3 regions of the Citrobacter meridianamericanus genome follow, and region 2 is predicted to be linked to each of the others. Evidence: predicted binding sites of a transcription regulator. Region 2 holds the regulator's gene; each other region holds the start of a gene.
The links. Region 2 encodes PurR, which represses purine synthesis genes. Its sites were predicted from a motif close to CANGCAAACGTTTGCNTG; they were not measured.
Positions count from the first base shown of each region.

Region 1: the regulator PurR is predicted to act here: its motif matches at 4,783-4,800, upstream of purM (phosphoribosylformylglycinamidine cyclo-ligase).
Region 3: the regulator PurR is predicted to act here: its motif matches at 3,782-3,799, upstream of tusA (sulfurtransferase TusA).

Region 1 is NZ_CP101036.1:1,560,611-1,568,751, reverse strand. It holds gene NMD08_RS07405 (DnaA inactivator Hda) at 18-719, opposite strand; gene uraA (uracil permease) at 815-2,104, opposite strand; gene upp (uracil phosphoribosyltransferase) at 2,201-2,827, opposite strand; gene NMD08_RS07390 (6-phospho-beta-glucosidase) at 3,011-4,441, opposite strand; gene purM (phosphoribosylformylglycinamidine cyclo-ligase) at 4,862-5,899, shown strand; gene purN (phosphoribosylglycinamide formyltransferase) at 5,896-6,537, shown strand; gene ppk1 (polyphosphate kinase 1) at 6,750-8,141, shown strand, end outside.
Region 2 is NZ_CP101036.1:2,954,395-2,962,535, forward strand. It holds gene NMD08_RS14485 (C40 family peptidase) at 1-545, shown strand, start outside; gene sodB (superoxide dismutase [Fe]) at 673-1,254, shown strand; gene NMD08_RS14495 (MFS transporter) at 1,294-2,463, opposite strand; gene cydH (cytochrome bd-I accessory subunit CydH) at 2,639-2,728, opposite strand; gene purR (HTH-type transcriptional repressor PurR) at 3,026-4,051, shown strand; gene punR (DNA-binding transcriptional activator PunR) at 4,048-4,980, opposite strand; gene punC (purine nucleoside transporter PunC) at 5,094-6,299, shown strand; gene cfa (cyclopropane fatty acyl phospholipid synthase) at 6,590-7,738, shown strand; gene NMD08_RS14525 (riboflavin synthase) at 7,774-8,141, opposite strand, start outside.
Region 3 is NZ_CP101036.1:302,635-310,775, reverse strand. It holds gene NMD08_RS01415 (DUF2500 domain-containing protein) at 35-394, opposite strand; gene NMD08_RS01410 (lysoplasmalogenase) at 536-1,162, shown strand; gene zntA (Zn(II)/Cd(II)/Pb(II) translocating P-type ATPase ZntA) at 1,237-3,435, shown strand; gene tusA (sulfurtransferase TusA) at 3,477-3,722, opposite strand; gene NMD08_RS01395 (7-cyano-7-deazaguanine/7-aminomethyl-7-deazaguanine transporter) at 3,891-4,556, shown strand; gene NMD08_RS01390 (DcrB family lipoprotein) at 4,629-5,186, shown strand; gene NMD08_RS01385 (MFS transporter) at 5,190-6,407, opposite strand; gene NMD08_RS01380 (AI-2E family transporter) at 6,540-7,589, shown strand; gene acpT (4'-phosphopantetheinyl transferase AcpT) at 7,652-8,141, shown strand, end outside.

The DNA of each region.
Region 1 (8,141 bases), 1.4 Mb from region 2:
TCTTTTGGCTGCGGCGCTTACAGCTTCAGTATCTCTTTTACGAACGGAATGGTCAGCTTACGCTGGGCGGTGATTGATGCATGATCAAGTTGATCCAACGTCATAAACAGCGTACGCATTTCCCGATCCAGACGCTTAAGCAGAAAGCGTCCCACATCTTCCGGCAGTTCAAACCCACGTAGCCTGGCGCGTAATTGCAACGCCTGCAGTTTATCTTCATCAGAAAGCGGCTGTAGCTTATAGATTTGCCCCCAGTCCAGGCGCGAAGCGAGATCTGGCAGCCCCAAATTGAGCTGCCTTGGCGGGCGATCACCGGTGATCAGCAGCCGAGTTTTCCCCGACTCCAGGATGCGATTGTAGAGATCGAAGATCGCCATTTCCCATAGCGAATCGCCGGCCACGCATTCGATGTTGTCGATGCAGACCAGCGACAAATGCTCCATACCGTCAAGCACCTCGGGGACGAACCAGGTGCGCTTATCAAGCGGCACATAGCCTACCGCATCGCCCCGCGCAGACAGTTCCGCACAGGCTGCATGCAGCAAATGGCTACGGCCAGCGCCTTCACGCGACCAAAGATAAATATACCCGCTATGTTCCTGACGCAGCACATTTTGCAGTGCAGCCAGTAAAGAGGAGTTATCCCCCGGCCAGAAACTTGCGAAAGTTTCGTCGTCAGGCAGATAAAGTGGCAAAGAGAGCTGTGCCGGTGTGTTCAGAGATACCTCAACCCAGGATTTCATAAAATCGCGTTGAGTTTAACACAGAAATGCGTCGCGATAGAACCGGGCAGCGTCGCCGCCCGGTCAAAGGTTTACTGTTGCTCAGTGTCGGCATCTTTGGCGTCAAGCACCACTTCTTCCGGACGCAGCAGGCTGATAACTTTGAAAATCAGGCTCAGACAGACACCCACAATAGTCGCCAGCGCCATGCCTTTCAGCTCAGCAGCACCGATGTGAACTTTCGCGCCGCTGACGCCGATGATCAAAATAACCGAGGTCAGGATCAGGTTCTGTGCTTTGTTGTAATCAACTTTTGACTCGATTAGCACGCGAATACCGGAAGCACCAATCACGCCGTACAGCAGCAGAGATACGCCGCCCATGACCGGCAGTGGAATGATTTGGATCGCCGCAGCCAGTTTACCCACGCAAGAGAGCAGAATGGCGAAAATCGCCGCGCCACCAATAACCCAGGTACTGTAAACGCGGGTAATCGCCATAACGCCGATGTTCTCGCCGTACGTGGTGTTCGGCGTAGAACCGAAGAAGCCGGAGATCACCGTCGACAAGCCGTTAGCAAACATAGAACGATGCAAGCCTGGATCGCGAATCAAATCTTTTTTTACGATATTCGCCGTTACCACCAGGTGCCCGACGTGTTCAGCAATAACCACCAGCGCCGCAGGCAGAATGGTCAGAATAGCGACCCATTCAAAGCGCGGTGTGTAAAACGTTGGCAGAGCAAACCAGTGAGCCTGCGCTATCGGCGTGGTGTCCACGACGCCCATCACGAAGGAGAGCGCGTAACCGGCCAGCACCCCAATCAAAATCGGGATAATCGCCATAAAGCCACGGAACAGTACGGAACCAAATACCGTCACCGCCAGCGTCACCATTGAGATGATGATGGTTGTTGAGTCTGGCGCTTGTCCTTCAGCAGGCAGTAATCCCGCCATGCCCGCAGCGACCCCTGCCAGCTCCAGACCGATGACGGCAACGATTGCGCCCATAGCCGCAGGCGGGAACATTACATCCAGCCAGCCAGTACCGGCTTTCTTAACAATGAATGAAACCAGGCAGAAAAGGATGCCACACATAATGAAACCGCCCAGCGCCACTTCATACCCTAGCGGCAGCAGCAGCAGAACCGGGGAAATAAACGCGAAACTGGAACCGAGGTAAGCCGGAATTTTACCTTTACAAATAAAGAGATACAGTAACGTACCAATGCCGTTAAACAGCAGAACGGTAGCAGGGTTGATATGAAACAGGACTGGCACCAGTACCGTTGCGCCAAACATGGCGAACAGGTGCTGCAAACTAAGCGGGATTGTCTGTAAAAGCGGCGGTCTTTCACTCACCCCGATAGCACGGCGCGTCATAGTGTTTTCCTCTGAGTGTTGTTTGTTATTAGCGATTGGGTTGTTTTATTCAAAAAAAAGCCGACTCTTAAAGTCGGCTTCTTTTTATTTATTCATTTACTTGGTACCAAAAATCTTATCGCCGGCATCGCCGAGCCCAGGAATAATGTATCCGTGCTCGTTCAGTCCCTGATCGATGGAGGCGGTGTACAGCTCGACATCCGGGTGCGCTTTTTCCAGCGCCGCGATACCTTCCGGCGCGGCAACCAGTACCAGTACTTTAATGCTGCTGCAGCCTGCTTTTTTCAGCAGGTCGATGGTAGCGATAACCGAACCGCCGGTTGCCAGCATCGGGTCAACGATCAGCGCCATACGCTCATCAATGTTAGAAACCAGCTTCTGGAAGTATGGAACCGGCTCCAGCGTCTCTTCATTGCGGTACATACCTACCACGCTGATACGCGCGCTTGGAACGTTTTCCAGTACGCCTTCCATCATGCCCAGGCCCGCACGCAGAATTGGCACAACGGTGATTTTTTTACCTTTGATTTGGTCAACTTCAACCGGACCATTCCAGCCTTCAATGGTCACCTTTTCGGTTTCCAGACCAGCGGTTGCTTCATAAGTCAGCAGGCTGCCAACTTCCGAGGCGAGTTCACGAAAGCGTTTAGTGCTGATGTCGTTTTCACGCATCAGTCCCAGCTTGTGTTTGACGAGTGGGTGTTTGACTTCCACGATCTTCATACTCTTCTCCTTTCCTCAGACGAGTGGCAACCACAAAAAAAATCGCCGGATTATACCGCTTTTCGTCTCTGGCGCAACACTGCATACGCTTGATATGGATCAACCAAAATCGTTTGCGTCCGGATGATGAGTATAAAACAAGCCCCGCTTTGAGGTCGGGGCTTATTGTCAACACTATGAATTTTAAATATTTTCAGCGTTGCTCTGGATGACGTTTCGATACCAGGAAAAAGATTTCTTCGGCGAGCGTGCTAATGTCCCACTCCCGTCATTATTTTTATCAACATAGATAAAACCGTAGCGTTTTTTCATCTCCCCCGTCCCGGCCGAGACTAAATCAATACAGCCCCACGGGGTATAGCCCATCAGATCCACGCCATCTTCCACCACCGCTTTTTTCATTTCGCGGATATGCGCGGCCATATAGTCAATACGATAGGAATCATCCACCGAGCCGTCGGCCTGCTGCACGTCAATCGCACCAAAGCCGTTTTCTACAATAAACAGCGGCAGTTGATAGTGATCCCAGAACCAGTTCAGGGAATAGCGCAAACCGACCGGATCAATCTGCCAGCCCCAGTCCGACTTCTGCACGTACGGGTTAGAAACCAGGCTTTTCGACTCATCGTAATCCAGCTGTGGATTATCTGCCGTAGCCTGCGTCGCGAAAGACATATAATAACTAAAGCCAATGTAATCAACGCAGCCTTCAGTCAGTACCTGGCGATCTTCCTCGGTGATATCAAGTAAAAAGCCACGGCGTTCGAAATAGTTCATCAGATGCTGCGGATACTTGCCGCGCACGTGTACGTCAGTGAACCAGTAGCGGCGGTGCATGGCGTTCATCGCCATCATCATGTCATTCGGCGCACAGGTCAGCGGATAAATTGGGCACATCGCAATCATGCAACCAATTTGCAGCGCCGGATTTATCTCACGTGCGGCCTTTACTGCCAGCGCGCTCGCTACCAGCTCATAGTGCGCCGCCTGGTACATGACCGGTTCGCGATCTTCACCGGGCAGGTATTTCAGACCAGAGTTAGTAAAGGGCGCGAAGTCTTCGTGATAATTTGCCTGATTGTTAATCTCATTAAACGTCATCCAGTACTTCACTTTGTGCTGGTAACGAGTGAAAACCACCCGGGCAAAACGGACAAAAAAGTCGATCAGCTTACGGTTGCGCCAGCCGCCATATTCCGTCACCAGATAGTAGGGCATCTCGAAGTGCGACAACGTAATCACCGGCTCAATGCCATATTTCAGACATTCGTCGAACAGATCATCATAGAACTGCAGGCCAGCTTCGTTGGGTTGCGCTTCGTCGCCTAAGGGAAAAATCCGCGTCCAGGCAATAGAAGTACGAAAACATTTAAACCCCATTTCGGCAAACAGCTTTATGTCGTCTTTATAGCGATGATAAAAATCGATGGCATCGTGGTTAGGGTAATTTTTACCGGCAATGACACCGTCAGTAATTTCACGCGCCACACCATGCGCCCCCGCCGTCATGACATCGGCAACGCTAATTCCTTTACCGCCCTCCTGCCAGCCACCTTCCAGTTGATGAGCAGCGACAGCGCCACCCCACATGAAATCTGCTTTAAATCCTGACATCCCCTTCCCCTATCGTGATGAGTCTGCGCAAAACGCTCTATACCCGTCATACTTCAAGCTGCATGTGCGTTGGCTTTTCTCGCTCACTCCAGTTACGTACTTATGTACGCTCCTGGAGATTCGCTGCGTCGCCGCCTTCCTGCAACTCGAATTATTTAGGGTATAAATGAGGTTCGTAACAGAAAACAGAAACCGGTTTCAGTACGATACTGTGCATTCGGCTGGCAGGTTTCAAGCACAAGACTGTACCCGGTTTCATTTTCGTGGCGCAGTTCAAACAAATAGATAAATGATTGTAAAATGCTGAAAAAATCAGCAGATAAAACTTGATGCAGAGCAGGCTCGCAAACGTTTGCTTTCCCTGTTAGAATTGCGCCGAATTTAACTTTTACTGCAAGTAAACATGTGGGGAAGCAGGCAGTGACCGATAAAACCTCTCTTAGCTACAAAGATGCCGGTGTTGATATTGATGCAGGTAATGCTCTGGTTGATCGAATCAAAGGCGTAGTAAAGAAAACGCGTCGTCCGGAAGTTATGGGTGGTCTGGGTGGCTTCGGTGCGCTGTGCGCATTGCCGCAAAAATATCGTGAACCGGTACTGGTTTCCGGCACTGATGGCGTTGGCACAAAACTGCGTCTGGCAATGGATCTGAAACGTCACGACACTATCGGTATTGACCTTGTCGCTATGTGCGTGAACGATCTTGTCGTTCAGGGTGCTGAGCCGCTGTTTTTCCTCGACTACTATGCGACCGGCAAACTGGATGTAGATACCGCAGCCAGCGTCATTAACGGGATTGCCGAAGGTTGTCTGCAGTCTGGCTGTGCACTGGTCGGCGGGGAAACGGCAGAAATGCCGGGGATGTACCACGGCGAAGATTACGATGTGGCGGGCTTCTGTGTTGGCGTCGTCGAAAAATCAGAAATTATCGACGGTTCTAAAGTGGCTGACGGCGACGTACTGATTGCGCTCGGCTCCAGCGGTCCGCATTCCAACGGCTACTCTCTGGTGCGTAAAATTGTTGAAGTCAGCGGTTGTGACCCGGAAACCACCGAGCTCGAAGGCAAGTCGCTGGCCGATCACTTGCTGGCCCCGACCCGCATTTACGTAAAATCCATTCTGGAACTGATCGAGAAGGTTGATGTGCATGCCATTGCCCATCTGACCGGCGGCGGTTTCTGGGAAAATATTCCACGCGTTCTGCCAGACAACACGCAGGCCGTGATCGACGAATCTTCATGGCAATGGCCAGCCGTCTTCAACTGGCTGCAAACGGCGGGTAACGTTAGCCAGCATGAGATGTATCGCACCTTTAACTGCGGCGTAGGCATGGTTATCGCCCTGCCAGCTCCGGAAGTGGACAAAGCCCTGGCTTTGCTCAATGAGAAAGGTGAAAACGCATGGAAAATCGGTATCATCAAAGCTTCTGATTCCGAACAGCGTGTGGTTATTGAATGAAAAACATTGTGGTGCTCATTTCCGGCAACGGAAGCAATTTGCAGGCGATAATTGACGCCTGCGAACAGAAAAAAATCAATGGCACCATACGTGCAGTATTCAGTAACAAGGCCGATGCGTTCGGCCTTGAACGCGCACGCGAAGCGAATATTCCGGCGTACTCGCTGGAAGCCGCCCAGTTTGCCAGTCGCGAAGCCTTCGACCGCCAACTGATGCAAGAGATTGACGCCTGGGCACCCGATGTGGTGGTGCTGGCCGGTTATATGCGCATCCTCAGCCCGGCGTTTGTCGCACACTATTCTGAACGATTGCTGAATATCCACCCGTCTTTATTGCCGAAGTATCCAGGCCTGCACACGCACCGTCAGGTGCTGGAAAATGGCGATGAAGAGCATGGAACCTCCGTCCACTTCGTCACCGATGAACTGGACGGTGGACCGGTTATTCTCCAGGCCAAGGTTCCGGTATTTGAAGGCGACAGCGAAGATGATGTCACGGCACGGGTTCAGGCCCAGGAGCACACCATTTATCCGCTGGTGGTAAGCTGGTTTACCGATGGTCGACTGAAGATGCGTGAAAACGCTGCATGGCTGGACGGCGTTCGTCTGCCGCCACAAGGCTACGCCGCCGACGAATAATAAAAAAACCTGTAAACCGGATCTCACCCTCCGGTCTACAGGCATAAATACCTTTTCCGGTTAACATCTCCGGTATTCATATATGCTCCCCCTTTCTCTTTGCTATCAGACGGTTTATTGTCATATTTTTCTGGCACAGTTGGACATCTGAGAGCAATGCTCGCCATAATAAATCGGTAGTGTCCCGTGAATGAAACGGAGTAAAAGTGGTAATGGGTCAGGAAAAGCTATACATAGAGAAAGAACTCAGTTGGTTAGCGTTCAACGAACGCGTACTCCAGGAAGCTGCTGATAAATCAAACCCGTTGATCGAACGGATGCGTTTCTTAGGCATCTATTCCAACAACCTCGACGAATTTTACAAGGTTCGCTTTGCCGAACTGAAGCGCCGAATCATTATTAGCGAAGAACAGGGTTCAAACTCTCACTCCCGCCATCTGTTGGGCAAAATCCAGGCTCGCGTATTAAAAGCCGATCAGGAATTTGACGGACTGTACAACGAGTTGTTGCTGGAGATGGCGCGCAATCAGATTTTCCTCATCAACGAACGTCAGCTGTCGGCCAATCAACAGAGCTGGTTACGCCATTACTTCAAGCAATATCTCCGCCAGCACATTACGCCGATTCTGATTAATCGCGAGACGGATTTAGTTCAGTTTCTGAAAGATGACTACACCTATCTGGCGGTGGAAATTATCCGTGGCGATACAATCCGCTACGCGCTGCTGGAAATCCCTTCTGATAAGGTTCCCCGTTTTGTGAATCTGCCGCCGGAAACCCCGCGCCGTCGCAAACCGATGATCCTCCTGGACAACATCTTACGTTACTGCCTTGACGACATTTTCAAAGGATTCTTTGATTACGATGCACTGAACGCCTATTCGATGAAAATGACCCGTGACGCTGAATACGATTTGGTGCACGAGATGGAATCGAGCCTGATGGAGCTGATGTCATCCAGCCTGAAACAGCGTCTGACCGCAGAGCCTGTACGCTTCGTCTATCAGCGCGACATGCCCAATGCGCTGGTTGAGGTACTGCGTGAAAAACTGACGATTTCTCGCTACGATTCGATTGTGCCAGGCGGGCGTTACCATAACTTCAAAGACTTTATTAACTTCCCCAACGTTGGCAAAGCCAACCTGGTAAATAAACCGCTGCCACGTCTGCGCCACATCTGGTTCGACAACGAGAAATTCCGTAACGGATTTGATGCAATCCGTGAACGCGATGTACTGCTGTATTACCCATATCACACCTTTGAGCATGTTCTCGAACTATTGCGTCAGGCCTCCTTCGACCCAAGCGTACTGGCGATAAAGATCAATATCTACCGTGTGGCAAAAGACTCGCGCATTATTGACGCGATGATCCATGCCGCGCATAACAGTAAAAAAGTGACCGTGGTCGTGGAATTACAGGCGCGCTTTGATGAAGAAGCCAATATCCATTGGGCCAAACGTCTTACCGAAGCGGGCGTTCACGTTATCTTCTCTGCGCCGGGTCTGAAAATTCATGCCAAACTGTTCCTTATCTCACGTAAAGAAGGTGATGAAGTCGTGCGCTATGCGCATATCGGGACGGGCAACTTCAACGAAAAAACG
Region 2 (8,141 bases):
GAGGCAAAACCGCCGCAGCACAAACCGCTGCCGTGACCTGGACTGAAAAATGCACGCCGCGTAAAGGCCATAAGCCACGCTGTGTAAAAGTGAAAACCACGGCTCCGACTACGCTCGCTGACGCACACAAGGTCAAAGTGCAGAAAGCCACTAAAACCGCCATGTCCACGCTGATGAATCAAATAGGCAAGCCTTATCGCTGGGGCGGTACATCGCCAAGAACCGGGTTTGACTGCAGCGGTCTGGTCTATTATGCATATAAAGATCTGGTGAAATTCCGCATTCCCCGTACTGCGAACGAAATGTACCATCTACGTGATGCCGCGCCGATTGAACGTGGCGAACTGAAAAATGGCGATCTGGTCTTTTTCCGTACTCAGGGTCGCGGAACAGCCGATCACGTTGGTGTGTATGTCGGCAACGGAAAATTTATTCAGTCCCCGCGCAGCGGCCGGGAAATTCAAATCACCTCGCTGAGCGAAGATTACTGGCAGCGCCACTATGTGGGCGCTCGCCGGGTAATGACGCCAAAAACAATTCGCTAAAAACTTACCCTACAGAACATGCTGTAGGGTAAGTTCTTCTTTTGCATAACCTTTCAATTTGCTACCCTATCCTTACTCACAATGAGGCTATTGTGTGTACTCAATATAAATAATAAGGAGAGAAGCAATGTCGTTCGAATTACCTGCATTACCGTATGCCAAAGATGCTCTGGTCCCGCACATTTCTGCTGAAACGCTGGAATACCACTATGGCAAACATCACCAGACTTACGTTACTAACCTGAATAACCTGATCAAAGGCACGGCGTTTGAAGGTAAATCACTGGAAGAGATCGTTCGTAGCTCTGAAGGTGGTGTATTCAATAACGCAGCCCAGGTCTGGAACCACACTTTCTACTGGAACTGCCTGGCACCGAACGCAGGTGGCGAACCGACTGGTAAACTGGCCGAAGCCATTGCAGCCTCCTTTGGCAGCTTTGCAGATTTCAAAGCACAGTTCACCGATGCCGCTATCAAAAACTTCGGTTCTGGCTGGACCTGGCTGGTTAAAGGAACGGATGGCAAACTGGCTATCGTTTCAACCTCCAACGCGGGTACGCCGCTGACCACCGACGCGACGCCACTGATGACCGTTGACGTATGGGAACACGCCTACTACATCGACTATCGCAATGCTCGTCCTGGCTACCTGGAACATTTCTGGGCGCTGGTGAATTGGGAGTTTGTTGCGAAGAACTTCGCAGCATAAAAAAGATAACGCAGAAGGGCTTCCTTCTGCGTTTTTGCATTAATTCGCGGTAGTGCAAGCCTCTTCAGGCTGTCTTCTTGCGGAAATGAACACCAGCATCAGCGCAAGCCCTGCCACAATCGCCCCCATCACAGGCACAAAACTGTAACCCAGGCCACCGGATATCACCGCCCCACCGGCTGCGGCCCCCAGTGCATTCCCCAGGTTAAATGCGCCAATATTGACTGACGATGATAAACCCGGCGCTTCGCTGGCAACACGCATCACTCGCATCTGCAACGGTGGAACCACTGCAAATGTCGCCGCACCCCAGACCACCATACTGACCGCCGCGCCAGGCTCATTACGCGCAAGGAAAGGAATGGCCAGCATAATAACCATTAACAGCAGTAAAAAGCCTTTCAACGTACCATTGACTGAACGGTCAGCCAGCTTGCCGCCAAAATAGTTACCGATTGAGAAGCCCACGCCAATCAGCACCAGCATACCGGTCACAAATGCTGGTGTGGCATGAGTGATAGTGTGCAGCACCGGTGAGATGTAGGTATAAAGCGTGAACATCGCCCCTGCTCCCAGAACGGTCGTCAGCAGAGCCGACAGCACCTGAGGACGCATAAGTACCGCCAGTTCGCTGCGGACATCCGGACGCTCTCCCGCCCCGCCTTTGGGTAATGAGAAGAACAGACTGACCATGGCGATAACGCCGAGCCCTGCCGTTGCCATGAACGACATGCGCCAGCCGATGCTTTCACCAAGCCAGGTCGCCGCCGGAACGCCGCCAATATTGGCAATGGTTAACCCCATAAACATGGTTGCCACGGCACTGGCCTGTTTATGTTTGGGCACCACACTTGCAGCAACCACAGAGCCAAGGCCGAAAAATGCCCCGTGATTAAGACTGGTCAAAATGCGTGATAACATCAGCGTGGAGTAATCCGGTGAAATCGCCGAGAGGACATTACCCAACGTGAAAATCGCCATCAGGAAAATCAACGCATTACGTCGCGCACGATGAGACAATAATAATGTCATCAGCGGAGCCCCCACCATCACGCCAACCGCATACGCGCTGATTAACATGCCGGCGGCCGGAATCGAAACATCCACTCCTTTGGCTATGACGGGCAATAATCCCATTGGCGAAAATTCGGTGGTGCCAATGCCAAACGCTCCGATCGCCAGCGCCAGTAAAGGATAATTGAGTTTCATATTGCGACTCCGTAACGTCGAGCCGTGGCGCGACATAAAATAAGAGTCAAAAGCATGACATTGATCGCAAAATTAATAAAGTTAACAAAATTGCAAAAGACTTTTGCTTATTCGCAAACAATAGAAGAGATAGACGAGCGGAAAGAGTGAGGGAGAGCTAACTCCCTCGAGGAAATTAATGCAGCGCTGCGGTCAGGCCACCCGCGACGATCAAACCCAGAACAATAATGGTAGTCACTAACGAAAATTTCAGATCGGTGCTCATCAAGTTTTCTCCTTTTTATTCCCACACAAAAAGTGATATTGCGCATTTTTACACACTTGAAAGCAAAAATCTCTCACGATTTATATTGATAACTGCTTTTAACTCTTCCCCTTTTCGTTAAGATCAGACAAAATTCCACGCTTACTTGATTAGCGTACCGGCCATTGACCCCTTCCTGACGTTCCGTGTCGTTTTCCCGGCGTGCCGCAACCCTTACGTTGCGCTAAGGGTGTGTGAAGGCAAACGTTTACCTGGAGTTTTCTCAGGAGCTTAGGATATGGTCTGGAGTGAGATGTAATGGCAACAATTAAAGATGTAGCGAAGCGAGCAAACGTTTCCACTACAACCGTATCACACGTGATTAACAAGACGCGCTTTGTCGCGGAAGAAACGCGTAATGCTGTCTGGGCGGCAATCAAAGAGCTGCACTATTCTCCGAGCGCAGTTGCGCGCAGCCTGAAGGTGAATCACACCAAGTCTATTGGCTTGCTGGCCACCAGCAGTGAAGCGGCCTATTTCGCTGAAATTATCGAAGCCGTTGAGAAAAACTGTTTCCAGAAAGGCTATACCCTGATTCTGGGTAACGCATGGAACAGCCTTGAAAAACAGCAGGCTTATCTGTCGATGATGGCGCAAAAGCGCGTTGATGGTCTGCTGGTGATGTGCTCTGAGTATCCGGAGTCGCTGCTTTCGATGCTCGAAGAATACCGCCATATCCCGATGGTCGTCATGGACTGGGGCGAGGCCAAAGCCGACTTTACCGATACCGTCATTGATAATGCCTTCGAAGGTGGTTACATGGCGGGTCGGTATCTGGTCGAACGCGGTCATCGTGAGATTGGCGTGATCCCAGGCCCAATGGAACGTAACACCGGAGCCGGGCGTCTGGCTGGCTTTATGAAAGCGATGGAAGAAGCGCTGATAAAAGTACCGGACAACTGGATTGTCCAGGGGGATTTTGAGCCTGAATCCGGCTATCGCGCCATGCAGCAAATTCTGTCACAGCCGCATCGTCCGACCGCCGTCTTCTGTGGTGGCGATATCATGGCGATGGGTGCGCTGTGCGCCGCTGATGAGATGGGACTGCGGGTACCGCAGGATATCTCGCTTATCGGCTACGACAACGTGCGCAACGCCCGTTTCTTCACGCCGGCTCTGACGACCATTCACCAGCCTAAAGATTCGCTCGGTGAAACGGCCTTCAATATGCTGTTAGACCGTATCGTGAATAAACGTGAAGAGTCGCAATCTATCGAGGTGCATCCGCGTCTGGTAGAGCGTCGCTCCGTTGCCGACGGCCCGTTCCGCGATTACCGTCGTTAAGACCGTTGTGCGGGAGCCTCATCTGGCTCCCGCAGCCACTCTTTGTTCAGCGTTTCGCTATCCCCTAAATAGTCCAACAGCCAGCTCAATGCAGGTGACGTATCGTTCTGTTGCCATGTCAGACAGCATGCGGCATCAGGAAATGGATTTTCCAGCTGTAGCGCGACCCACTTGCCGCTATCGATCCACGGTTTGGCAAAATGCGTCGGTACCATGCCAACACACAACCCTGCGGATAAGCAGGTAGCGGAAGATTCCCAGTCAGGCACCACGACACGTTTTTGGTTATCCAGCAGCCAGGTAATGCGTTTTGGCAGCGTACGGGAAGTATCTTCACGCACCAGCGACGGCCAGTTGCGCAACGTGTCGTCGCTAAGCGGCCCAGGCATTGACGCCAACGGATGATGGCTGGCCACCACGCAACTCCAGCTCAGCATTCCCATGTCGCGAAAGGTATAGCGTCCCCCCACCGGAATCGCCTGCGTGGCGCCAATTGCCAGCTCAACGCGGCCATCGGACAGCGCATCCCAGACGCCGTTAAACACTTCCTGGAAAACCAACAGTTCCACATCATCAAAATGACGATAGAAATCCACGATCATCTGTCGGGTGCGATCCGGGCGAACAATGTTATCTACCGCAATCGCCAGCTGTCCGCGCCAGCCGTTGGCAATTTGCTGACATTGCTGGCGGGTGATCTGCATTTTTTTGATAACAGAGCGGCCTTCTTTGAGGAACCACGCACCGGCAGGCGTCAACTCCACATCCCGATGACGTCGCTCAAAAAGCGGCACCGCCAGCCACTCTTCCAGCTGACGTACGGTGTAGCTTACCGCCGAGGGTACACGGTGCAACTCCTGCGCGGCCGAACTAAAGCTGCCATTACGCGCAACCGCATCAACCACTTCAAGTGAATATTCCGACCACATATTCTGCCTGCAAAAAATTTGAAATCAGTAAGCAAATATTAGCGTTTCACAGCAAGAATTACACTCACTACACTCAGCGGCATTGTTCTACTGCTAAAAAAAGAGAAATGATGATGCAACCTGGGAAAGGGTTTTTAGTCTGGCTGGCGGGTCTTAGCGTGCTCGGCTTTCTGGCAACGGATATGTATCTGCCCGCCTTCGCCGCAATTCAGTCCGATCTGCAAACGCCTGCATCAGCCGTCAGCGCCAGCCTTAGCTTGTTCTTAGCCGGTTTTGCCGTGGCACAGCTTCTGTGGGGGCCACTTTCCGACCACTACGGCCGCAAACCTATTTTGTTGCTGGGTTTATCTATCTTTGCTCTGGGTAGTCTGGGCATGCTGTGGGTTGAAAACGCCACAGGCCTGCTGGCGCTGCGTTTTGTTCAAGCCGTTGGTGTCTGTGCGGCATCGGTAATCTGGCAGGCGCTGGTCACTGATTATTATCCGTCACAAAAAGTAAATCGCATCTTTGCCACCATTATGCCGCTGGTCGGATTATCTCCGGCATTGGCGCCGTTGTTAGGCAGTTGGATCCTTGTACATTTTTCCTGGCAGGCCATTTTCGCCACCCTGTTTGCCATAACCCTAATTCTGATGCTTCCTGCCCTGCGCTTAAAACCAACGGCTAAAGCGCGCGACGACAGCCAGGATAAACTGACATTCGCCACCCTGCTACGCTCGAAAACCTATCGCGGGAACGTACTGATTTATGCCGCCTGTTCCGCGAGCTTCTTCGCATGGCTGACGGGCTCCCCGTTCATCCTCAGCGAAATGGGCTACAGCCCGGCAGTGATTGGCCTGAGCTATGTACCGCAAACCATTGCCTTCTTAGTCGGCGGTTACGGCTGTCGCGCTGCGTTACAAAAATGGCAAGGTCGTCAACTGCTGCCATGGTTACTCATCCTGTATGCGATTAGTGTCGTTGCCACCTGGGCTACCGGCTTTATTCACCATGTTGCGCTCGCTGAAATCCTGATCCCATTCTGCGTGATGGCGATTGCCAACGGTGCCATCTACCCTATCGTTGTCGCTCAGGCATTACGCCCGTTCCCGCAGGCGACCGGACGAGCAGCCGCATTGCAGAATACGTTGCAGTTGGGTTTATGCTTCCTGGCAAGCCTTGTGGTTTCCTGGCTGATCGCCACCCCGCTGCTCACCACTACCAGCGTGATGCTGACTACGGTGCTACTGGCGGCCGTAGGGTACAAAATGCAATCACAGAAAGCTGGCACCCCTCAAACAGACGACCGTGTGCAAATTGTCCACGGAGAGTCTCACTAATAATTACCGCGGGCTATTAATTAGCCCGCTAACAATTATATGTTGAATCATAAAAAATTCAGGCCTATACTGATTTCCGGTTTTTAAAAAAACGATAATTTTTATGCGGTAACGGGAACAAGAACGTTCTCGTATTCCCACGGATGGTCTTTTCGGCAAGGGTTCCTCCCTTCCTCTGTTCTACGTCGGATTATAGATTCACGGATTAATTTCGTGAGATTTCTCACACAGCCCAAAAAAGCGTCTACGCTGTTTTAAGGTTCTGATCACCGACCAGTGATGGAGAAGCTATGAGTTCATCGTGTATAGAAGACATCAGCGTACCGGATGATAACTGGTACCGCATCACCAGTGAATTGTTAAGCCGTGCAGGCATCGCCGTTAATGGTCCGGCACCGGCAGATATTCGCGTTAACAACCCTAGATTTTTCAAGCGCGTATTGCAGGAAGGATCGTTAGGTTTGGGTGAAAGTTATATGGATGGCTGGTGGGAATGCGACCGGCTGGACATGTTTTTTAGTAAAGCCCTGCGCGCCGGTCTTGAAAACCAACTCCCCCGCCATTTCAAAGATACACTGCGAATTGCAGCGGCTCGCCTGTTTAATTTGCAGACCAAAAAACGTGCGTGGGTTGTCGGCAAAGAACATTACGATTTAGGCAACGATCTCTTTTCCCGCATGCTCGACCCTTATATGCAGTATTCCTGCGCCTACTGGAAAGATGCCGACACCCTGGAATCTGCCCAGCAGGCGAAGCTGAAAATGATTGCCGAAAAACTGCAGTTGCAGCCAGGAATGCGGATACTCGATATAGGCTGCGGCTGGGGTGGCTTGTCCCAGTTTTTGGCATCACAATATGGCGTAAGCGTGGTAGGCGTGACCATTTCTGCAGAACAACAGAAAATGGCGCAAGCGCGTTGTGCGGGGCTGGATGTCACCATTTTGCTGCAGGATTATCGCGACCTGAACGACAAATTTGATCGCATTGTCTCCGTCGGCATGTTTGAACATGTAGGACCGAAAAATTACGCGACCTATTTTGACGTAGTCGATCGCAATTTAAAACCGGACGGTCTCTTTTTGCTGCATAGCATCGGTTCTAATAAAACCGACAATAACGTTGACCCGTGGATCAATAAATATATCTTCCCGAACGGCTGTTTACCGTCAGTTCGCCAAATTGCCAACGCCAGCGAGCCGCATTTTGTGATGGAAGACTGGCATAATTTTGGTGCGGATTACGATACCACCCTGATGGCCTGGCACGAACGTTTCATGAGTTCCTGGCCTGAAATCGCCGATAATTACACCGAGCGCTTTAAACGGATGTTCAGCTATTACCTGAACGCTTGCGCAGGCGCATTTCGCGCTCGCGACATTCAGCTATGGCAGGTGGTTTTCTCCCGCGGAGTTGAACACGGCCTACGCGTTCCCCGCTAATTATTATCGCCCCCGTGCTAACGGGGGCTTTACTCTCAGGCTCCTGCTTCACCTGTGACGTTGCTGATAGCGCTTTCTCGCGCCGCCAGCACACGCTCAACGGTATCAACCACCGCCTGCGTTTGCGGATCGATTTCGATATTGACCCGCGCACCCAGTTTTTTCTTGCCAAGCGTCGTACGCTCCAGGGTTTCCGGAATCAAATGCACGCAAAAGCGTGTCGGTGTGACTTCGCCTACCGTCAGGCTGATGCCGTCAATACCGATAAATCCTTTGTACAGGATATATTTCATCAGTGACGGATCCTGAACTTTAAACCACACCTGGCGATTGTTTTCTGAGGTCAGAATTTTCGATACTTCGGCAGTAGTCATAATATGGCCCGACATTAAATGCCCGCCGA
Region 3 (8,141 bases), 2.7 Mb from region 2:
GGCGCTGATGCGATAAACACAGCGCCGATCGGCATTATTGCACCGGCGTAAACCCTTCAAAATGCGAACCTTTGTAGCTCAGCGTTCCTTTATCTCCGACCGTTAACGCATGGTACTGCTGAGCATCCAGACGAAACGTTTGTTCCAGGCCACCGCTTTGTGGCTTAAAGCTGGCTTCATAGCGCATGCTGGTTCCCGCCGGACTCACTTCCTGTTGACGGGAGCGTCGGTCGTTAAGCGGCTTTTCCCGCTTATTCGTCACCACCACCTGCTTTTGTACCAGCGGCGCGGCATCATTATCCGCTTTTTCACGTCGCTGCTGAACAAAGCGAAACGACGCTGCGACAACGATTAAGACAATGATAACAATGAAAAAAAGTGGTGGTTTGCTCATATTATTAACCCATCAGAAAATGCGGAAATAAGCATACATTGCCCGTTATGGTGTTGTCATCTGGCAGTATCGACCTCTACACTGGACAATAGAGCCGTAAGCACCCCGCTTACGAAAAAATAACGAATTCAAGGAACTAAGATGCTTTGGTCGTTTATCGCTGTCTGCCTTTCCGCATGGTTGTTCGTGGATGCTTCCTATCGTGGGCCTGCCTGGCAACGCTGGGTCTTTAAACCCCTGACGTTACTCCTGCTGGCGCTGCTGGCCTGGCAGGCACCAATGTTTAACGCTATCAGTTACCTGGTGCTGGCTGGCTTGCTGGCCTCGCTGCTGGGCGACGCGCTGACGCTATTGCCGCGCCAACGCCTGCTGTACGCAGTAGGGGCATTCTTCCTGTCGCATCTGCTGTATACCATTTACTTCGCCAGCCAAATGACGCTGTCGCTCTTCTGGCCTTTGCCGTTGGTACTGGCGGTGCTGGGGGCGTTGCTGATTGCCGTGATCTGGACGCGTCTGGAAGAGTTGCGCGTTGCTATTTGTACCTTTATTGGCATCACGCTGATGATGGTCTGGATGGCTGGCGAACTGTGGTTCTTCCGCCCGACCGCTCCGGCGCTGTCGGCATTTATGGGCGCATCACTCCTGTTCATCGGCAATATTGTCTGGCTGAGTAGCCATTATCGTCGCCGCTTCCGCGCCGATAACGCCATTGCAGCCGCCTGCTACTTCGCCGGACATTTCCTGATTGTTCGTTCGTTGTATCTTTAAAAAGCTTGACTCTGGAGTCGACTCCAGAGTGTATCCTCCGGTTAATACGAAATGATTATCAACCGGAGGATGCCATGCCGACACCCGCTACCAATGGCAAAAAAGCCCCACAATTCTCTTCTTTCAAGCCAGTCCCTGCGCCACAAAAGGCTGACGATTGCTGCTGCGAGGGAAGTTGCTCTACCCCACCCCCCGTATCCGATACCGTAATAGGTACCCGTTATTCCTGGAAAGTGGCAGGCATGGACTGCGCGGCCTGCGCCCGAAAAGTAGAGAATGCAGCCCGCCAGGTCAGCGGCGTCAACCAGGCCCAGGTGTTGTTTGCCACCGAAAAACTGGTCGTCGACGCCAGTTCCGATATCCGCCAGCAAGTTGAAAACGCAGTGCAAAAAGCAGGCTATACCCTGCGCGATGAAAACGCGACGGAAGCCGCCCCCGAGTCACGTTTTAAAGAAAACTTGCCGCTGATTTCGCTGATTATCATGATGGCGATTAGCTGGGGGCTGGAGCAATTCAATCACCCCTTCGGCCAGATAGCGTTTATCGCTACCACCCTGGTCGGTCTGTACCCCATTGCCCGTCAGGCTCTGCGTCTGATGAAAACTGGCAGCTACTTTGCCATTGAAACGTTAATGAGCGTGGCCGCCATCGGCGCGCTGTTTATCGGCGCGACGGCGGAAGCCGCCATGGTGCTGCTGCTGTTTTTAATTGGCGAGCGCCTGGAAGGATGGGCTGCCAGCCGTGCCCGTAAAGGGGTCAGCGCGCTGATGGCGCTCAAACCGGAAACCGCCACACGTCTGCGTAACGGCGAACGCGAAGAGGTGGCTATTAATACCCTCCGCCCTGGCGATATTATCGAAGTTGCCGCGGGTGGGCGTTTACCAGCTGACGGCAAACTGGTTTCCGGTTTTGCCAGTTTTGATGAAAGCGCCCTGACCGGCGAATCGATCCCGGTTGAACGTGCCACCGGCGAGAAAGTCCCGGCAGGCGCCACCAGCGTGGATCGTCTGGTCACGCTGGAAGTGCTCTCCGAACCGGGTGCCAGCGCCATTGACCGTATTTTGCAGTTGATTGAAGAAGCGGATGAACGTCGCGCTCCCATTGAGCGCTTTATTGATCGTTTCAGCCGGATCTACACCCCAGCCATTATGGCGGTTGCGCTGCTGGTCACCCTTGTACCACCGCTGCTGTTTGCCGCATCCTGGCAGGAGTGGATTTATAAAGGGCTGACGCTGCTGCTGATTGGCTGCCCATGCGCGCTGGTGATTTCAACCCCCGCAGCCATTACCTCTGGCCTTGCCGCCGCGGCGCGTCGTGGCGCGTTAATCAAAGGCGGGGCCGCGCTGGAACAACTGGGTAGAGTTACGCAGGTCGCGTTTGATAAAACCGGCACTCTGACCGTGGGTAAACCGCGCGTCACGGCGATTCACCCGGCGAGCGGTATTGGTGAAGCTGAACTACTGGCGCTGGCGGCGGCAGTAGAGCAAGGCGCGACACACCCGCTGGCGCAGGCGATTGTTCGGGAAGCACAAACGCGTGAACTGGTTATACCTGTCGCGAAAGAACAGCGCGCATTAGTCGGCACTGGCATTGAAGCGCTGGTCGATGGCGAGCGCGTGCTGATTTGCGCCGCCGGTAAGCAACCTGCCGATGCTTTTGCCGGGCAGATAAGCGAACTTGAAAGCGCGGGCCAAACGGTGGTGCTGGTGCTACGTAACGAGGCCGTACTCGGCGTGCTGGCCTTACAGGACACGCTACGCGAGGATGCCCGCCACGCCATCAGCGAACTTAATCAGATTGGCGTGAAAGGGGTGATTCTGACCGGTGATAACCCACGTGCAGCGGCCGCCATTGCAGGCGAACTGGGTCTTGAATTCAAAGCGGGGCTATTGCCGGAAGATAAAGTACAGGCCGTTACCCATCTCAACCAACAGTCGCCGCTGGCGATGGTTGGCGACGGCATCAACGACGCTCCGGCGATGAAAGCAGCCACCATCGGTATTGCCATGGGGAGCGGAACCGACGTCGCGCTGGAGACCGCCGATGCCGCCCTGACCCACAACCGCCTGCGTGGTCTGGTGCAAATGATTCAACTGGCACGCGCTACCCACGCCAATATTCGCCAGAACATTGCGATTGCGTTGGGTCTGAAGGGGATTTTCCTCGTCACCACACTGCTCGGGATAACCGGACTGTGGCTGGCTGTACTGGCAGATACGGGGGCGACGGTACTGGTGACCGCTAACGCGCTGCGGTTGTTACGTAAAGGATAGTTTTTTGCCGGATAAGCATTGGCGCCATCCGGCAAACAAAACTACTGACCTTTACGCAGCAGATAGCGGTACGGCAGCGAGTCGGTCTCTTTGGCCACCAGCTCATGTTCCATAAAGGTACAGAAACCGGGAATATCACGGGTTGTCGCCGGATCGTCGGCGACAATCAGCAGTGTTTCACCCGCCTGCATGCCGCGCACGGTTTTGCGCACCATCATAACAGGTTCCGGACAGCGCAGCCCCTGAGCATCAAGAGTATGGTCGGGAGAGGTAAACAGATCGCTCATCGTAGTCTCGTTCATTCAAAAACGGCGTTATTTTACGCTCTGTTGTGACGTAAGCCAATCAGGTTAACGATTGCGTGAAAAACAACCATTGCAATGTGTTCTTAAAGCAGTATCATGCGACGGTTTTTTATTGGGTTCCCTCACCCCATCCAACAAAAAGGTCACAATATGACTCCGTTTACACAATCTCAGCGCGTAAAAGCGTTGTTTTGGCTATCGCTATTTCATCTGCTGGTGATCACCTCCAGCAACTATCTGGTGCAGCTACCGATCTCCATTTTTGGTTTCCATACCACATGGGGCGCGTTTAGCTTTCCGTTTATTTTCCTCGCCACTGACCTGACCGTGCGTATTTTTGGCGCGCCGTTGGCACGACGCATCATCTTCGCGGTGATGATCCCCGCGCTGCTGATCTCTTATGTCGTTTCATCACTGTTCTATATGGGATTGTGGCAGGGATTTGGCGCACTGCTGCACTTTAACCTGTTTGTTGCCCGTATCGCCGCCGCCAGCTTTATGGCTTACGCGCTGGGACAAATTCTGGATGTGCATGTCTTTAACCGCCTGCGCCAGAACCGTCGCTGGTGGCTGGCACCAACGGCCTCCACCCTGTTTGGCAACATCAGCGATACGTTAGCCTTCTTCTTTATCGCCTTCTGGCGCAGCCCGGATGCCTTTATGGCCGAACACTGGATGGAAATCGCGCTGGTCGATTACTGTTTCAAGGTGCTGATCAGCATTATTTTCTTCCTGCCGATGTACGGCGTGCTGCTGAATATGCTGCTGAAAAGGCTCGCAGATAAATCCGAAATCTCTGCATTGCAGACGAGTTAAAGGTTCATTTTCCGAGTTGTGATAAGATGGACGAATGAGCCGTTATGGCCGTTTATCGAAAGGAAGAAGTCAATGCGCAATCTGGTTAAATATGTCGGTATTGGCCTGCTGGTTATGGGGCTTGCGGCCTGTGATAATAGCGATACAAAAGCGCCAGCAGAGAAGACTGCCGCAGAAAGTAACGCCACCGGACAACCGGTCAGCCTGCTGGACGGCAAACTCAGTTTTTCTCTGCCAGCGGATATGACCGATCAGAGCGGTAAGCTGGGGACTCAGGCGAACAATATGCACGTCTATTCTGACGCAACCGGCCAGAAAGCGGTGATTGTGATTGTCGGCGACAATACCAACGACGACCTGGCTGTGCTGGCAAAACGCCTGGAAGAGCAGCAACGTAGCCGCGACCCGCAGCTGCAGGTCGTCACCAATAAATCCATTGAGCTGAAAGGCCACACGCTGCAGCAGTTAGACAGCATCATCTCGGCTAAAGGCCAGACCGCTTACTCTTCTGTGGTGTTAGGCAAAGTAGATAACCAACTGCTGACCCTGCAAATCACGCTGCCTGCTGACGATCAGCAAAAAGCGCAGACGACAGCAGAAAACATCATTAACACGCTGGTTATCCAGTAACGGTTAAGACGATGACGCGGCCTCCGGTGACCCCACCTGAGGCCGTTTTTTTAACCGCCAGGTCAGTAATAACGCCACTGCTACCAGCCCTGCCGCCGCCAGATAGATAACTGGCACGCCCGCCCACGTCATTACCAGCCCAGCCAGCGGCCCGGTAACCCCCAGCGATAAATCCATAAACACCGTGTAGGTCGCCAGCGCAGCGCCCTGGTTTTGCTGCGGGACGGCTTTTACCGCCACCACGCCCAGCGCCGGGAAAACCAGCGAGAACCCCGCCCCGGCCAGCAGAACACCGATTTTTGCCATCCACGGCATGGAAGCCATCCCGACCAGTAACAGCCCAACAATCTCGACGCTAAAGCAGATCATCGCCACATTCAGTCCGCCTAAGCGGTTGATCCCATTTGGGAACAACAGACGCGTGCCCACAAACGTGCAGCTAAAAAGCGTCAGCGCGAAAGCCGCGCCGTCCCAGCCTTTGGCATCATAAAACAGGGTAATGAAAGTGGCGATCACGCCAAATCCGGCGGAGGCCAGGGCCAGCGCCATACCATACAACCAGACGCGCCCGAGCACCGCGCGGAACGGCAACGGTTTGCCTTTGCTGGCCTTTACCGCCTCACGAGGAAGCGCCAGCAATATTGCCGACAGCGCTACGCCCATTACCGTCAGCGCCAGCCCCTGTAAGCCACCCCAGGCATAACACAGTACACCCAGTGGGGCGCCTATCGCCATCGCACCATAGGTCACGATTCCGTTCCAGGAAATCACCCGCCCAATGTGCATTGAACCCACGACCCCTACGCCCCACAGCGTAGAGCCGGTCCCGGCAAAGCTTTGCCCGATCCCAAGGATCACGCGACCCAGGCATAACAGCAGCAGACTGGCCAGCGGCCAGTCGTTCGTTGAACCCGCCAGTAAATAGCCCAGACCACTTAAAAAACAGCCGCACAGTCCGAATACCACAATCTTCTTTGGTCCCAGCAGGTCGGCATAGCGACCGGCATGTGGACGGCTCAGCAGCGTAGCGAAATATTGCAGGCTGATGACCAATCCAGCCCAGAAGGCGCTGAACCCCATCACATCATGGACATAGCCCGGCAATACCGCGAGCGGCAGGCCGATGGTCAGATAGCTGGCGAAGTTGAACATCACCACAGAGACAATGCGCAGATTAAGGCGTAAACCGCTCAGCGTCGGTTCAGCGACGGGTTCGGGCATGGAGGGTCACCACGTTTTCACAACAGTGTTTCATTTCTACCATGTTGCCGCACAGAAATCAGCAGTCAGTTTAGGAATCTCAGCCGCAAGCCAGCCGCTACACTTAATGCAAAACGCAAACAGGAAGAAAATATGACAACTGCTCAGCCCGATAAAACGGGTTTGCACATTTTACTCAAACTGGCTGCTTTGGTGGTGATCCTCGCGGGTATTCATGCTGCGGCGGATATCATTGTACAGCTGCTGCTGGCCCTCTTTTTTGCCATTGTATTGAATCCGCTGGTCACCTGGTTTATTCGCCGGGGAGTAAGCCGCCCGGTAGCCATTACGCTCGTGGTAGTGGTCATGCTGATCGTCCTCACGGCACTGGTCGGCGTTCTGGCATCTTCGATCACTGAATTCATGGCCATGCTGCCCAAATACAATAAGGAGCTGACGCGCAAGGTCCTGCATCTGCAAGAGATGCTTCCCTTTCTAAATCTGCATATGTCCCCGGAGCGCATGCTACAACGCATGGACTCCGACAAAATAATGACCTTCACCACCACGCTGATGACAAGTCTTTCCGGCGCCATGGCCAGCGTTGTTCTGCTGGTAATGACGGTCGTCTTTATGCTGTTTGAGGTGCGTCATGTTCCTTATAAGCTGCGCTTTGCGCTGAACAACCCACAAATCCATATTGCGGGGCTGCATCGGGCGCTCAAGGGTGTATCTCACTATCTGGCGCTGAAAACGTTGCTCAGCCTATGGACCGGCGCTATCGTCTGGTTGGGGCTGGCGCTAATGGGGATTCAGTTTGCTCTGATGTGGGGCGTACTAGCCTTCTTGCTAAACTACGTGCCCAACATTGGCTCGGTCATTTCCGCCGTCCCGCCCATGATCCAGGCGCTACTGTTCAACGGCATTTACGAATGTGTGCTGGTTGGCGCGCTGTTCCTGGTGGTGCATATGGTGATTGGCAATATCCTCGAGCCTCGCATGATGGGACATCGCTTGGGATTATCGACGCTTATCGTCTTCCTCTCTCTGTTGGTATGGGGATGGCTACTCGGCCCGGTAGGCATGCTGCTCTCTGTGCCGTTAACCAGCGTATGTAAAATCTGGATGGAAACGACCACAGGCGGCAGCAAACTGGCAATTTTGCTTGGACCCGGCAGGCCCAAAAGCCGATTGCCTGGATAAACTTGCAAACAGCATGTGAAGAATGGTACACAACCCCATTATTACTAAAGGTTAGCCCTGATATGTACCGGATCGTTCTTGGGAAAGTTTCTGTTTTAAGCACTGACGCACTGCCCAACGCACTGAGTGAACAAGCCCCACAAGGAGCTCACCGTGCGCGCTGGATTGCAGGCCGGGTGCTGCTTTCCCATGTTCTTTCACCATTACCGGACATCGTCTACGGCGAGCAAGGAAAACCGGCTTTTTCCGCCGACACCCCGTTGTGGTTCAATCTCAGCCACAGCGGCGATGATATCGCCCTGCTGCTCAGCGACGAAGGGGAAGTCGGCTGCGATATTGAAGTCGTCCGCCCACAAGATAACTGGCAAACGCTGGCAAATACGGTATTCAGTCTCGGAGAACATGCCGAAGTCGAGGCTGAACACCCGGAGCAGCAACTGGCAGCATTCTGGCGCATCTGGACGCGTAAAGAAGCTATCGTTAAACAGCGCGGCGGCAGCGCCTGGCAAATTGTCAGCGTCGACAGTACCGCGCTAACTTCCTCGCTCTCTG